Regions from separate parts of the Limosilactobacillus urinaemulieris genome, predicted to be linked through region 1. Evidence: predicted binding sites of a transcription regulator. Region 1 holds the regulator's gene; the other holds the start of a gene.
What was found. Region 1 encodes NrdR, which represses ribonucleotide reductase genes. Its sites were predicted from a motif close to ACACNATATATNGTGT; they were not measured.
Positions count from the first base shown of each region.

Region 2: a site for NrdR is predicted at 5,377-5,392, ahead of nrdH (glutaredoxin-like protein NrdH). Genes of this name have one in related genera too.

Region 1 covers NZ_CAKOBX010000008.1:70,528-78,211, forward strand. The annotation lists gene polA (DNA polymerase I) at 1-827, shown strand, start outside; gene mutM (DNA-formamidopyrimidine glycosylase) at 846-1,688, shown strand; gene coaE (dephospho-CoA kinase) at 1,681-2,286, shown strand; gene nrdR (transcriptional regulator NrdR) at 2,329-2,793, shown strand; gene MR181_RS06725 (replication initiation and membrane attachment family protein) at 2,811-4,190, shown strand; gene dnaI (primosomal protein DnaI) at 4,187-5,125, shown strand; ribosomal protein L20 leader region at 5,186-5,315, shown strand; gene infC (translation initiation factor IF-3) at 5,359-5,871, shown strand; gene rpmI (50S ribosomal protein L35) at 5,897-6,094, shown strand; gene rplT (50S ribosomal protein L20) at 6,136-6,489, shown strand; gene MR181_RS06750 (YqeG family HAD IIIA-type phosphatase) at 6,640-7,170, shown strand; gene yqeH (ribosome biogenesis GTPase YqeH) at 7,163-7,684, shown strand, end outside.
Region 2 covers NZ_CAKOBX010000001.1:249,261-256,944, reverse strand. The annotation lists gene adhE (bifunctional acetaldehyde-CoA/alcohol dehydrogenase) at 1-1,268, opposite strand, end outside; gene nrdF (class 1b ribonucleoside-diphosphate reductase subunit beta) at 1,633-2,652, opposite strand; gene nrdE (class 1b ribonucleoside-diphosphate reductase subunit alpha) at 2,761-4,932, opposite strand; gene nrdH (glutaredoxin-like protein NrdH) at 5,076-5,306, opposite strand; gene tadA (tRNA adenosine(34) deaminase TadA) at 5,551-6,072, shown strand; RNA gene ffs (signal recognition particle sRNA small type) at 6,101-6,187, shown strand; gene dnaX (DNA polymerase III subunit gamma/tau) at 6,346-7,684, shown strand, end outside.

The sequences.
Region 1 (7,684 bases):
CCCGTTACCTACAAACATTAACCCAAACTGGACGTTTATCGTCGGTTGATCCTAATCTACAGAACATCCCAGTACGATTACCAGAAGGGCGGCTTATTCGTCAAGCGTTTGTTCCGAGTCATGAGGGATGGCAGATATTCTCTTCTGATTATTCACAGGTTGAATTACGAGTCCTTGCTCATATTACAGGTGATCATAACCTTCAGGAAGACTTTAAGAATGGTGAGGATATCCATGCCAGCACAGCTCGCCGGATTTTTCATTTAAAACCAGATCAAGAGATTGATCGTAACATGCGTCGGCGGGCAAAGGCGGTTAACTTTGGAATTGTTTATGGGATCAGTGATTATGGGTTAGCCCAACGAATTCACGTTAGTCGCAGTCAAGCTCACGAATTTATTCAAAATTACTTTAAAGAATTTCCAAAAGTTAAGGATTATATTCATAACACGATTGAGTTTGCACGGCAAAATGGATATGTTGAAACGATTACTCATCGTCGTCGTTACTTGCCAGACATTAATGCCAAGAGCTTTAGCCGGCGTTCATTTGCAGAACGAACTGCGATGAATACGCCAATTCAGGGAAGTGCTGCAGATATCATTAAAATTGCAATGATTAAGATGCAGGACGAATTAGAAAAGCGTCAATTAAAGGCAAAAATGCTTCTTCAAATTCATGATGAGCTGGTTTTTGAAGCGCCAAAAGAAGAAATCCCAGTATTGAATAAACTAGTTCCTGACGTAATGGATTCAGCAGTTAAACTTTCTGTTCCGTTAAAGGTCGATAGTAAGTATGGCGATACATGGTATGATTTGAAGAAATAATTTGAGGAGGAAGGATCGATGCCAGAATTACCAGAAGTTGAAACGGTTCGTCGGGGATTATTAAAGATTGCTGCAGGACGAAAGATCAATGGAATTGATGTTCATTATGGTAAGACAATTACTAATGAAGTTGAACAGTTTAGGCAGTCGCTGATTGGTCAGACGATCGAAACTGTTGACCGTCGTGGCAAATACCTTCTTTTTCGGTTTAGTAATCACCTAACGATGGTCTCCCACTTACGTATGGAGGGCAGTTACTATACGCAACCGGCAGGAGCTTCGGTTGATAAGCATACTCACGTTGTCTTTAAATTTACGGATGGAACAGAACTTTGCTACCGTGATACTCGGAAATTTGGCCGAATGACACTAGTAAAAACCGGCGATGAGATGACAGTTGGTGGGTTGAAAACAATTGGTCCAGAGCCCACTGCCACTGATTTTAAGGTTGACTATTTTAAACGAATCTTGCGACGAAGCCGTGGAAAAATAAAACCGTTTTTGCTTAATCAACGCCATGTTGCTGGATTAGGAAATATCTATGTTGATGAAGTTCTTTGGATGAGCGGGATCAATCCTGAACAGCCCGCTAACACCCTTACTGATAAGCAGATCCAGACCCTGCATGATAATATTATTCAAGAGTTATCAAGGGCAATTGAGTATAAAGGGACAACTGTTCATACATTTAAAAATGCGTTTGGCGATGCTGGTGCATTTCAGGAGCAGTTAAATGCATATGGTCATGGTGGAGATAATTGTCCGCGGTGTGGTACAAAAATGGTAAAAATAAAAGTTAACCAGCGAGGAACCACATTTTGTCCACATTGCCAGCCATTATTGGAGATGAAAAATGACTAAGTTAATTGGATTAACTGGTGGAATTGCAACTGGTAAATCAACTGTTAGTACTTTGCTAAGGTTGAGTGGGTATCCGGTAATTGACGCGGATCAGGTGGTTCGTCAACTCCAGACCGTACATTCAAAAGGACTAGAACGGTTAACAGCAGTATTTGGAAGTGGGATCTTGAATGCTGACCAGACGTTAAATCGGCAGGCGTTGGGTTCCCTTGTATTCAGTGATCAAACTAAATTAGCTAAGTTGAATATGATAATGCAGCCATTGATTCGTGAAGAGATTTGGCGACAGATAAAAAACTACCAAAAACAACAAATTCCATATGTTATTTTAGATGCTCCGCTCCTGTTTGAGGAAAACTATACTGATGAATGTGACCTGGTCGTGGTTGTTGCTACCGATTATCAAATCCAGGTCCAACGACTAATGAAGCGAAATGGGTATTCGCAAACTGAGGCAGAGCAGCGGATTGACTCTCAGATGCCATTAGCAAAGAAAAAACAATTGGCTGATATTGTAATTGATAATAACGGAAGTAAGGAAGAATTAAAGCGGCAAGTTGCTGGATTGATTGATCAGATGCACAATAATAAGTTATGATAAAATGAAAACTATTTAATAGTAAGCAAGGAGGAAGGCCAGATGCGTTGTCCACACTGTCATAAAAACGGTTCGCGTGTTGTTGATAGTCGGCCAAGTGAAGATGGCACTTTTATTAGACGACGTCGAGAATGCATTCACTGTGGTTTCCGTTTTACCACTTTTGAACGGTATGAAGAGACTCCATTATTAGTGATAAAAAAAGATGGAACACGGCAAGAATTTAGTCGTCAAAAGATTTTAAACGGGATTGTTAGATCCGCGGAAAAACGTCCTGTTAGCATGGAGCGCCTAACAAAAGTAACTGATAAAATTGAAAAAGAAGTTCGCAGCCTTGGTGAAAATGAGGTTTCCAGTCAGGTGATTGGTAAATTTGTTATGCAAGAATTGAAAGACATTGACGAAATCGCCTACATTCGTTTTGCAAGTGTTTACCGTCAATTCAAGGATGTTGATGCATTCATGAACGAGTTGGAATCCATGATGAAAAATAGCGATAAGAAGTAGGGGGGAACGAGGCCATAATGACTAAAAGTAAATCAATATTTGATCCAGGGGCTGGATATATTGTTACTGCTAGCCACCAATGGTCAAATTTCAATGAAAAGGTTTTTGAACTTTTTTATCAGCCAATATTAGGAACAGCCGCATTTGCGATGTTTCATGCCTTACGAACACAATTAAACGAAAAACCAGCAATTAGTGATCGGCATCTCCAATCTCAATTACTAGTTCAGCTTAATGCAGGACTGCGGACAGCTGAAGAAGGCATTCAACGCCTGGAAGCAACTGGGATGCTACGGACTTTTACCCAAACTGATCAGCTTGGCGATTTATTCGTTTATGAGCTTCAACCAACACTTACGCCGGCTGAATTTATTAATGATAACCTTCTTAGTATTCTGCTGTTAGAGGCTGTTGGTGAAGCGCGCTTTAAGGAGTTGGGTGAATTTGCTAACCGTTTTGCTTTAGGAAGTCATCAAGTAACATTAAAAGAAATAACCCATAACTTCTTCGATGCTTTTCATGTTGATGATCAGCGGATTACGCATTTACCGACAGAGATCACTACTACTCGCAAAAAAATAGTTAGTGAGAAGAAATCAAAGAAGAAGGTAGTTAACGTTGATTTTGACTGGCCGACCCTAGTGCAGTTGTTAAAGGGTCAGCCCATAACCGAAAAGGATCTAAGTAGTAACCGTGACTTAATAGAAGTAGAGCACCAGCTTTATGGGATTGATGAGCCAACAATGGCCCGACTGATTACTCAATCAACTGATTTGACAACAAGCAAAATTCGTCCGCAACGACTTAAACAAATTATAGCTGGAAAATACCGGGTAGATGCTAAGCAGCCGGGTAAAGAAAAAGTTAGTGAAGAAAAGGGAACAGTCACACTTTCACAGGAAGAACAGCAGTTAATTGAAACATGCAAATACTATGCGCCGGTGACGTTTCTTCAACAGCTAAAACAACAGATGGGCGGATTTGTGACTTCAGGAGAACGAGCAATTATTCGGAACCTGATTCAAGAACAACAATTAGATGCAGGTGTTGTTAATATCCTTTCATGGTATGTAATTGCGTCGCTTAAACGACCGACACTTCAAGCAAATTATGTAAATGCAATTGCTAATAATTGGATGCGTGCTGGAGTGGCGACAGCTGAAGAAGCGCTTGCCCATATCCATGAATTTAACGATCAAAAGGCGCAGAAACGTACTAGTCGTCAAACAAACTATTACCGCCAGCGAACCACTACTGTTCGAGAGAAGATGCCAGCATGGGCTAATGAAGATGAACAGCAAATCAAGAAGCCAACACCAGAACAATTAGAGCGGCTTCGTCAGCGGTTAGCAAGGCGAAAAAAGTCGGGTGGCTCTGAAGGGGATGAGAGTAAATGAAATCGTTGAGTAAAACAATGAAAGAAATTATGAAGAGCCAAAATTTTGGTCCTGCCTATGAGCAAATGATCAGTCAGGTTCTGAATGATCCGGAAGTTGCTGCCTTTTTGAAGAATAATGCCCAAAAACTTTCACCTCAGGCAATTGAGCGAGGCGAGGCTAAGCTTTACGAATACTTTCACGAAAAACAATTGATTAGTAAGGGAACGGCCACGGTAGCGCCAGGCTATTCGCCACAATTAATTGTTAATGCGGGACAAATTGATGTAACTTATGTGCCCACTAAAAAACTGCTTGAGCAACAACGACAAGCTCATATTAAGCAACTGGTTTCTTCAATTAATATGCCTAAGTTTATTCATGGTGCTTCCTTTGATCGGTTTTATATTGATAAACCGTACTACACAGAAACGCGTAACAATGCTTTAACTGCAGCACTTGATTTTATTGATCAATATTCTCCAAATGAATTTCATCCCGGATTATATCTTTATGGCCGGTTTGGTGTTGGGAAGACTTATCTTTTGGGAGCGATTGCTAATGAGCTTGCTCAACAAAAGGGTGTTGCAACAACGATGATGCATTTTCCAAGTTTTGTTGTTGAGATGCGTAATTCGATTAAGACGAATAATTTAGGTTCAAAACTTGATGCGGTAAAAAAGGCCCCGGTATTGGTGCTTGATGATATTGGTGCTGATGCGATGACCACTTGGGCCAGAGACGATATTCTGGGTGTTATCTTGGAATACCGAATGCAAGAAGAGCTTCCAACGTTCTTTAGCTCTAACTTCTCAATGGATGAACTTCAAAGTCACTTAACGGTAAATGTAAAGGGAGAAGAAGAGCCGGTCAAGGCGAGTCGGATTATGGAGCGGATCAAGTTCCTTTCTCGCCAATATGAAATGGCGGGGGCCAATCTTCGTGACAAAGGATAAAAATATTTAATGCTTTCCCTTGACATTGAATGATCGCTTTAGTATTCTAGATAACGTTGAAAGAAAAAGCAGGAGCACCCGCTTCTCGCCTAGGTGATAAGGATTGCCGGGCTGACGAGTTAAATAAGAACAATGATAGTATTGTTTATTATTAGCGGGGTGTAGAATGCACTCCGCTTTTTTGCTTGATCTTTCGCTAATAAAATTGGAGGTGCGTTGCCATAGCTCAAGATATGATTGTCAATAACGGTATTCGTGCTCGTGAAGTACGGCTAATTGGTCAAGATGGCGAACAGTTAGGAATTAAGTCAAAACGCGAGGCGTTACAATTAGCTGAAGATGCTAACCTTGATTTGGTTCTGGTAGCCCCAAAGGCTCGACCAGCTGTTGCCCGGATCATGGATTACGGAAAGTACCGTTACGAAATGCAAAAGAAAGAGCGTGAAGCTCGAAAGAAGCAAAAGACTGTAACGGTTAAGGAAATTCGGTTGAGCCCTTCAATCGATACGAATGACTTTAATGTCAAGTTAAAGCGCGTTCGTAAATTCATTGAAAAGGGCGATAAAGTTCGTGTTTCCTTACGATTCCGTGGTCGTGCTATCACCCATAAGGATATCGGTCGTGACATGATTGAAAGAATGGCCAAAGAAACTGAGGACATTGCAACAGTTGTACAACGACCAAAGATGGAAGGGCGGAGTATCTTCTTAACTCTTGCCCCAGCTGCTGATAAAGCAAAAAACTAATTTAAGAAAGTAGGGAATTTTTCTTATGCCAAAGATGAAGACTAACCGTGCCGCTGCAAAGCGTTTTAAGCGTACTGCTAATGGTGGATTCAAGAGTGGTAATTCATTCACCAGTCACCGTTTCCACGGTAAGACCAAGAAGCAACGTCGTCAATTACGTGGCTTGAGCATGATGGACAAGTCCAACGTAAAACGTTACAAGAAGTTACTCCCATTTAAGTAAACTTCGTTCGAAATAAGAAAAACACGTAGGAGGAATTCAACATGCGAGTTAAAGGTGGAACTGTTACGCGCGCACGTCGTAAGCGCATCATGAAATTAGCAAAGGGTTACCGTGGTTCAAAGCACCGTCTTTTTAAGACTGCTAAGGACCAAGTAATGAAGAGCTACACTTATGCTTTCCGTGACCGGAAGGTTAATAAGCGTAAGTTCCGTGAACTTTGGATTGCCCGGATTAACGCTGCTGCACGCATGAACGATATTAGCTACAGCAAGTTAATGCATGGCTTGAAGTTAGCTAACATTGACATCAACCGGAAGATGTTAGCTGACTTGGCTGTTAACGATGCTGAAGCATTTAAGGCTATCGTTGACGAAGCAAAAAAGGCTCTTAACTAAGAGTTCTTAAAATGAAGCAATGGTCATTGGTGAGTAGCCAGTGGATCGTTGCTTTTTTATTTTCCCAGGTTAATTAGGTCGTTAAGAGTAGCGGTTGGAAGAAACAATCGCTATAATTAGAATAATAGTAATTATTTGAGAGGTATGACTTTGTTAGAAGAGTTTAAACCAACATGGATGGTAGAGAGTATTTATTCAGTTTCTCCTGAACAATTAAAGGCTCGTGGCATTCGTGCTGTTTTTAGTGATTTAGACAATACTTTGATCGCTTGGAATAATCCGGAGGGGACGCCGGAATTACACCAATGGATGGCAGAGCTAAAGGAAGCGGGGATCCCGTTAATTGTTATTTCAAATAATAATAAGAAGCGAGTTGCCAAAGCTGTTGCTAATTTAAAACTACCATTCATGTCGCGTTCCTTAAAACCGTTAAGTTTTGGGATTACCCGAGCTCGTAAAAAGCTAGGCTTAGCTAAGAATGAGGTAGTGATGGTTGGCGATCAGCTAATGACGGATATGCTGGCTGCTCATCAAGCTGGAGTTCGTAGTATTTTGGTTAAGCCAATCGTCCAAACTGATAAGTGGACTACCAGAATGAATCGGTTGATAGAAAAGTATGTCTGGCGTGAATTGCGCCGGCATTATCCAAATTTAAAATGGCAGGAGGATTTGAATGACTGAGGAAAAACAAAATCGTGATGATTTAAGATGTATTGGTTGTGGAGCAAAGATTCAAACAACTGATCCCAAAGAACCTGGCTATACTCCTCAATCAGCGCTTGAAAAGGGATTGAAGAACAATGAACTATATTGCCAACGGTGCTTTAGGCTTCGGCATTATAATGAAATTGCCCCAGTTTCTTTGAGTGATGGTGATTTTCTTCGTCTTCTTAGTCAAATTCGGAATGATAATGCGCTAATTGTTTATGTTGTTGATATTTTTGATTTTAACGGTAGTATAATTCCGGGATTGCATCGTTTTGTTGGTTCAAATCCAGTTTTACTTGTCGGGAATAAAGAAGACTTGTTACCTCGTTCATTAAGACGTTCGAAGCTCCGTGATTGGTTACGTCAGCAAGCTAATTTAGCAGGCTTGCGGCCAATTGATACAGTTCTTGTATCTGCCAAAAAGAACCATCAAATTGATTACTTGTTAGAAGTAATTGATAAGTACCGTCAAGAACGGGATGTCTAT
Region 2 (7,684 bases), on a different contig from region 1:
ATATTACCAATACCACCGATACCAGATGGTGAGTTAACGATGATCCGGGAAGCACGCATTTCAAGACCGTACTTAGTAGCTAAATCATCATCAAGTGTATGGATAGCAGCAGTGTGTCCTTCACCACCGTAGTGAAGTAATTGACGACAAATATCAAAGGCATTTTCGTGAGAAGTTGCCCGGTACATAGTCAGAACTGGGGAAAGCTTTTCAGCTGAAAGTGGATAATCGTCACCAACACCTTCGTATTCAGCAATGATAACCTTAGTGTGTTCAGGAACGTCTTTCAAACCACACATTTCAGCAATTGCGTTAGCGGAACGACCAGCGATTGGACCACGTACTTGGTGTCGCTTTGTGTCGATAAATCCTTCAGTGAAGGTATCTAATTCATTTGGCTTAACGAAGTAACAGTTCCACTTCTTGAATTCTTCTTTTACTTGATCGTAAATTTCATCATCAACAACTACTGAGTTTTCAGTAGCACAAATCATACCGTTATCAAAGGTCTTGGATAAGACAATGTCGTAAACAGAACGAGCAATGTTAGCAGTCTTTTCAATGTAGGCAGGACCGTTACCAGGACCAACACCTAATGCAGGATTACCTGAACTGTAAGCAGCCTTAACTAATGCAGGACCACCAGTTGCCAAAATAGTAGCAATGTTAGGGTGGCGAAGTAATGCATTGGTAGCTTCGAGACTACATTGTGGAATCCATTGAATCATGTCCTTAGGAGCACCGGCTTTTTCAGCAGCTTCCTGAAGAATCTTCGCGGTCTTGATTGATGACTTTAAAGCTTGAGGGTGGAAGGAGAAAATGATTGTGTTCCTTGTCTTAGCAGAAATAATGGATTTGAAAATTGTAGTTGAAGTTGGGTTAGTAACTGGGACAACACCAGCGATAATTCCTAGTGGATCAGCAATTGTAATTGTTTGGTCTTCATCATCGTCCTTGATAATACCGACAGTCTTATCATGACGAATGTTGTTCCAGATGTATTCACTAGCATAGATATTCTTAATTGCTTTATCTTCAGCAACACCACGACCGGTTTCGTTTGCAGCGTCTACGGCTAAATCCATGTGGTGTTCTTCTGCTGCCAATGCCATTGCTTGACAGATCTTATCAACTTGTTCTTGGCTGTAGTAACGTAATTTGTCAAAAGCCTTTTGACTACGCTCTACCAAGTCATTAATCATAGTTTGAGCTTCTTGTTCTTTATCAACAGTTGTTGTAGTTTCAAGATTTTTCTTATCTTTAGCCATGAGAATAAGCTCCTTTAGTTTTTTTTGTTTTTGTTAATCATTGAACATAAGTAAATATACTATATTTTTTGAAAAAGTAAATAGCTATGTGATTGAATGAACAATGGTAAAAAGAAGTGTTAGCGTTTCCAACTTTATTACTTCGATGACTGAGAAAACAATAAAAATATTGGTATTATTTTTGGGCTAGTCCACTAATGAAGAATCTTTTATTTTTCATTGATTGAAATGTAGTTCACAATCTTATAATAAAAATATTTAGTGCATATTTGATGGCTATGTTCTTAGCTGAACAGACTAAACAAAAACTGCAAGATAATCACTATTTGAGATTATCTTGCAGTTTTTATTAGGATATTTAATTTTACTCTTTATCGTTCTTATCTTTTGAAGCGTTTGGATCAGCAACGTTGTAATCGTCATCGTTCATCGCTTCAACAGCCCCTAAACGGTAGCCATTACCTACTTGACTAAAGAAGTCATGATTTGCAGTTGAGGTGGAAATCCCGTTCATAACAACTGGATTAACATCTGAAGCGGTGTCGGGGAAGAGTGGGTCTTGTCCGAGGTTCATCAGTGCCTTATTGGCATTGTAACGAATAAAGGTTAAGACGTCTTCGGTCCAGCCAACCTGATCATAAAGCAGGTGGGTGTACTTTTCTTCGTTATCATATAATTCGTAAAGGAAGTTATACATCCAATCCTTCATATCTTGTTGCTGCTTTTCTGTCCGGTCATGCATTCCCACTTGGAACTTGTAACCAATGTAAGTTCCGTGAACTGACTCGTCCCGTAAAATTAACTTAATAATTTCGGCAACGTTGTTCAATTTGTTATGTCCTAGATAATAAAGTGGGGTATAGAAACCAGAATAGAAGAGGAAAGTTTCAAGGAAAACGTTGGCAACTTTCTTCTTTAATGGATCTTCTTCTGGATTACGGTAAATATTAGCAATTTGAACCGCCTTGTTTTGCAAGAACTCTTCAGAATCTGACCAGTCAAAAATTTCGTTAATTTCTTCAGGGGTGTTTAATGTTGAGAAAATAGTTGAGTAACTCTTAGCATGAACAGATTCCATGAATTGGATGTTATTCAAGACCGCTGTTTCGTGTTGGGTTTTAACGTCTTGCTTTAAGGCAGTTAAACCAGCTTCAGACTGAACAGTATCCAGAAGGGTTAGTCCACCGAAAACGTGACCAACAGTCCATTGGTGATCGGTATCAAGTTCTCGCCAATCATCTAAGTCATTCGAAACAGGAATTCGCGTATCGAGCCAGAACTGTTCTGTCAGCTTCTCCCAAGTTGCTTTATCGATCATATCAGAAACTTCATTCCAATTAATCGCTTTGTATTCTGTCAAAGGTTTATATTCTTCAAGCTTCATTTATTAGGCTCCTTATTCACAATCAACCATTTTATAAGATGTGAATTTTTAAAATTCATATATTTTTAAGTTTAGCAAGCATCAATCTGAAAATCAATTTAATCTCGCTTAGATAACACAGCTTTCACATTGGTTTGCACCAATTTCATCATTATCATCAGTAAATGTCCGGACATAGTAAATTGACTTGATCCCCTTCTTGTAAGCATAGTGCCGAAGAATGTTGAGATCACGAGTGGTCATTTTATTTGTTCGACCATTCTTCCATTCATAGAGGCCTTCTGGCATTGTTGAACGAACAAAGAGGGTAAGCGATAGTGATTGATCAACATGTTGTTGAGCAGCCGCGTAAGTATCAATTACTGTTCGCATATCCATATCATATGCAGAACGGTAGTATGGCATTGTGTCATTAGAAAGGTAAGGAGCAGGATAGTAAATTTTTCCAATCATCTTCTCTTGACGTTCTTCAATCCGATTAATGATTGGTGTCAAGCTTGCAGTTGAATCGTTAATGTAGGAAGTAGACCCGTTTGGAGCAACTGCCAATCGATACTCATTGTAAAGTCCATCAGCCATAACGTCATCCTTTAGCTTCTTCCAGTCATCAATCGTTGGAATATGGATATTCGCAAAAAGCTTCTTAACAAGGTCAGACTTAGGCCCCCAATCCTTACTTACGTACTTGTCAAAGTATGAACCATCAGCGTACTTGCTCTTTTCAAAATTATGGAACGTTTCGTGGCGTTCCTTTGCAATTTCATTAGAGGCAACTAGTGACCAGTAATTAAGTAGCATGAAGTAAACACTAGTGAATTCAACAGCAACTGGGCTTCCGTATTGAATGTGATTCTTTGCCAAGTAGCCATGAAGTCCCATTGCTCCAAGGCCAATTGAGTGACTAAGCTCGTTCCCCTTTTTAATTGAAGGAACCACGTCGAGACTTTCAACGTCACTGATCCGAGTTAGGCCACGAACGATTGCGCGGATTGAGCGACCAAAATCTGGTGTGTTCATCATGTTGGCAATATTAGTAGAACCTAAATTACAGCTAATATCAGTACCGAGCGTCTCGTAACTTTGATCATCGGCAACCACAGATGGGGTCTGAACCTGAGCAATTTCAGAACAGAGGTTACTCATCACGATTTTACCGTCAATTGGATTGTCCCGGTTAACGGTGTCAATGTTGATAATGTAAGGATAGCCGGACTCTTGTTGAAGCTTACTGATTTCATCTTCGAGGTCACGGGCATTTACTTTCTTTTTGTGAATCTCATCATTGGCAACCATGTTATCGTATTCTTTAGTAATATCAACGTAGGAGAATGGCTTACCGTAAACCCGTTCCACATCATAAGGGCTGAAAAGGTACATATCTTCGTCTTTTTCAACCAATTCATAGAACTTATCAGGAACGGTAATTCCAAGAGAGAGGGTCTTTAGCCGAATCTTTTCGTCAGCATTTTCCTTCTTGGCACCTAGAAATTCAATAATATCCGGGTGGAAGACGCTAAGGTAAACAACTCCAGCACCTTGACGCTGTCCCAACTGGTTAGAATAGGAAAAACTATCTTCTAACAATTTCATTACCGGGACAACGCCACTAGCAGCATGTTCGATTTTCTTGATTGGGGCCCCAGCTTCACGGAGGTTGCTCAAATTAATTCCCACACCGCCACCAATCTTGGAAAGCTGGAGTGCGGAATTGATTGTCCGACCAATTGTATTCATGTTATCTGTTGGCTGAATGGCAAAGCATGAAACGAACTCTCCCCGCCGTTTCCGACCAACGTTTAAGAAGGTTGGGGTAGCTGGTTGGTAGCGTTGGTGAATAATTTCATCGGCCAAGATCATTGCTAAATCTTCATCCCCGTTTGCTAGGTAAAGGGCGTTCATTGCAACCCGGTCGATATAGTTCTCAAGGTAATATTCCTTGTCGTTAGTTCGCAAGGCATATTGAGCATAGAACTTGTAAGCGGCCATAAATGAATGAAAATGAAAATCTTGTTGCTTCAAGTAGTCGTATAACTTTTCAATAAAAGTATCACTATACTTGTCCATAAAGCCGTCTTCAATGTAGTCATTGTCTTCTAACCACTTATAGCGAGCAGTTACGGAGGCAAATTGCTTGGTATTAGGTTTTACATTATTCTCAATAAAGTCTTTGAGAGCGGCTTGATCCTTGTCTAACTGAATCTTGCCATCTTTAGGAATATTAACCTCATTGTTAAGGTCATAGTACTTAACTTGTGTTAAATCAATATCAGACAGTGCCATGTTTTTTCTCACTTTCTATCATTCATTAAAAATAGCGAATAAAAAAAGTGGCTGCGATAAAAAATACTTTCTATCACTAACCACTCTAAAATCATCAAATTTCGGTATAGGTTGATGAATTTTGAATAGTCCTTGCGATTAGATTAAATAGCTTGAGTTAATTTATTTAATTCGTCAGGACGGAAACCAGAAAAGGCATTACCATTTGGCAATTTAACGACTGGAGTTGCCATGAAACCTTCTGACTTTAAACTGTTAATAAATTCTGGTTGTTCATCAATATTATGTTCAACGAAATTAATGTTGTGGGCTTTTAAGAATTTCTTAGTCATTTTGCATTGAATGCAGTTATTTTTAGAAAACACAGTAACCATTTTGATCCCCTCGCTCGTCTTATTTGATGTTTTCTAGTATAGCGATCTTATGTAAAAAATCAATGAAAAAGTGCTATATATTGTGTGACTTTAAATGGTGAAACACAATATATAGCACATGAGGTGGGCAATTATGTATGTGAAACTTTTTGATTTATTTCTTGATAGATGATAGATTGATCAACAAACTAATATTATACACTGAAAAGAGAAATTTAACATGGATTAAAGGAGAATTTTTACGATGAGGGAAAGGGTAACGGTTCCCCAAGAAGAACAAGTAAAGTTTATGCGAGCGGCCATTGCTGAAGCAAAAAAAGCAGCGTTGTTAGATGAGGTTCCCATTGGTGCGGTAGTGACCTATCAAGGAAAAATTATAGGTCGTGGTCATAACATGCGGGAAAAATTTCAGGACGTGACTTATCATGCAGAAATGCTAGCAATTATGGAAGCTTGTTCCTACCTTCATAGTTGGCGCCTTGAAGATTGTGACCTATACGTTACTCTTGAGCCGTGCATGATGTGTAGCGGAGCAATTGTAAATGCGCGAATCAGAAATGCTTTTTACGGGGCGACTGATCCTAAGGCAGGAACGGTTGATAGTTTGTATCATTTGCTTGATGATGAGCGATTGAATCATCAGGTTTATGTGACTGCTGGTGTTCTTGGTGAACAGTGTAGTCAAATGTTAAAGGATTTTTTTCGGGCAGTAAGGAAAAAGAGGAAACTTGCCCGAAAAAAGAAAAAGACTAGTAATTCTAATTAAAATGTTGTATGATGATATTTGCCGTAAGGCCTTAGAGCAAGGGTATGCTTACGAACCGTGTCAGGTCCGGAAGGAAGCAGCACTAAGTTTGATGTATCTTGTGCTCTAAGTTTTTTGAGAAATTAACCGTGAGGCTGGGATTTTATTTCCTGGCCTCTTTAATTTTATAATTGAAAATTTTATTTGTCTTAAATTCAGTTCAAATGATTTTTCTTTTGATAAAAGCTAGTATAATATTAAGCAGCATTAAAATTACGGAAAGGAAGCTGATTAATGAGTTACCAGGCATTATATCGTGTATGGCGTCCACAGCGGTTTGACGATATGGTTGGTCAACAAGTTGTTACCCGGACGCTCAAAAACGCCATTATTACTCACCAAATTAGTCATGCCTACCTCTTCGCTGGGCCACGGGGGACTGGGAAGACTTCTGCGGCTAAGATTTTCGCCAAGGCTGTTAATTGTCATCATTCTCAAGATGGTGAGCCATGTAATGAGTGTGATACTTGTAAAGCAATTACTAATGGTCAACTAAATGATGTTATTGAAATTGATGCTGCATCGAATAACGGTGTGGAGGAGATTCGTGATATTCGCGATAAGGCGAAGTATGCACCAACGCAAGCGGACTATAAAGTTTACATTATTGATGAAGTTCATATGCTCTCAACAGGGGCGTTTAATGCTTTACTTAAGACACTGGAGGAACCGCCTGCTAATGTAATCTTTATTTTGGCAACAACTGAGCCGCACAAGATTCCGCTTACAATTATCTCTCGGGTTCAGCGGTTTGATTTCCGTCGTATTTCGGCTACTGATTCATTTGAACGCATGAAGTACATTTTGGACCAGAAAAGGGTGAAGTATGACGAAAAAGCGTTATGGGTGATTGCAAATGCTGCAGAAGGTGGAATGCGGGATGCATTAAGTATTCTGGATCAGGTCCTCTCCTTCAGTGATAACCAGGTTAAGCTCGATGATGCCCTTTTAGTAACTGGGAGTGTTACTAAGCAGCTGCTAAAGAAGTACTTTTTGGAAGTTTGTCAAAGTCAAAGTGCCTCTGCGCTGGAAACAATGAAGCAGATTCTCGGCGAAGGGAAAGATGGTCAGCGATTTATTGAAGATTTAATCTCGTTTATTCGAGATGTCCTTTTGTATCAGGAATCGCCTGATTTGGTCAAGGTTGAGAGTACGGGATTAAAAGATGAGGACTTTACAGAACTAAGTAAAGCAGCTTCGTCAACAACGCTATACCGAATGATTGATGACCTAAATAATATTCAGATGGAAATGCGGTTTACGACCCATCCAGATGTCTATTTAGAGGTTCTAACAGTTAAGCTATCTCAGCCGGAAGCAGATCAGCCTGTTACTAGCGTGCCAAAGCCAACTCAAGCTAATCAAGAAGCCAATCAAACGGAAGTTGATAAACTTCAAGCACAGGTTCAAGCTCTTCAGCAAACCGTTAAAGAACTTCAGCAACAAGGAACCACAACTATTAAGCCGGTTGCAAAAAGTCCTTCTAAAACGGTTAAAGAGCAGCCACGTGTTAAATCACGAAGTAACCGTGTCAATTTGCACCAGATTTATCCAGTTCTTGGTGCAGCCACGC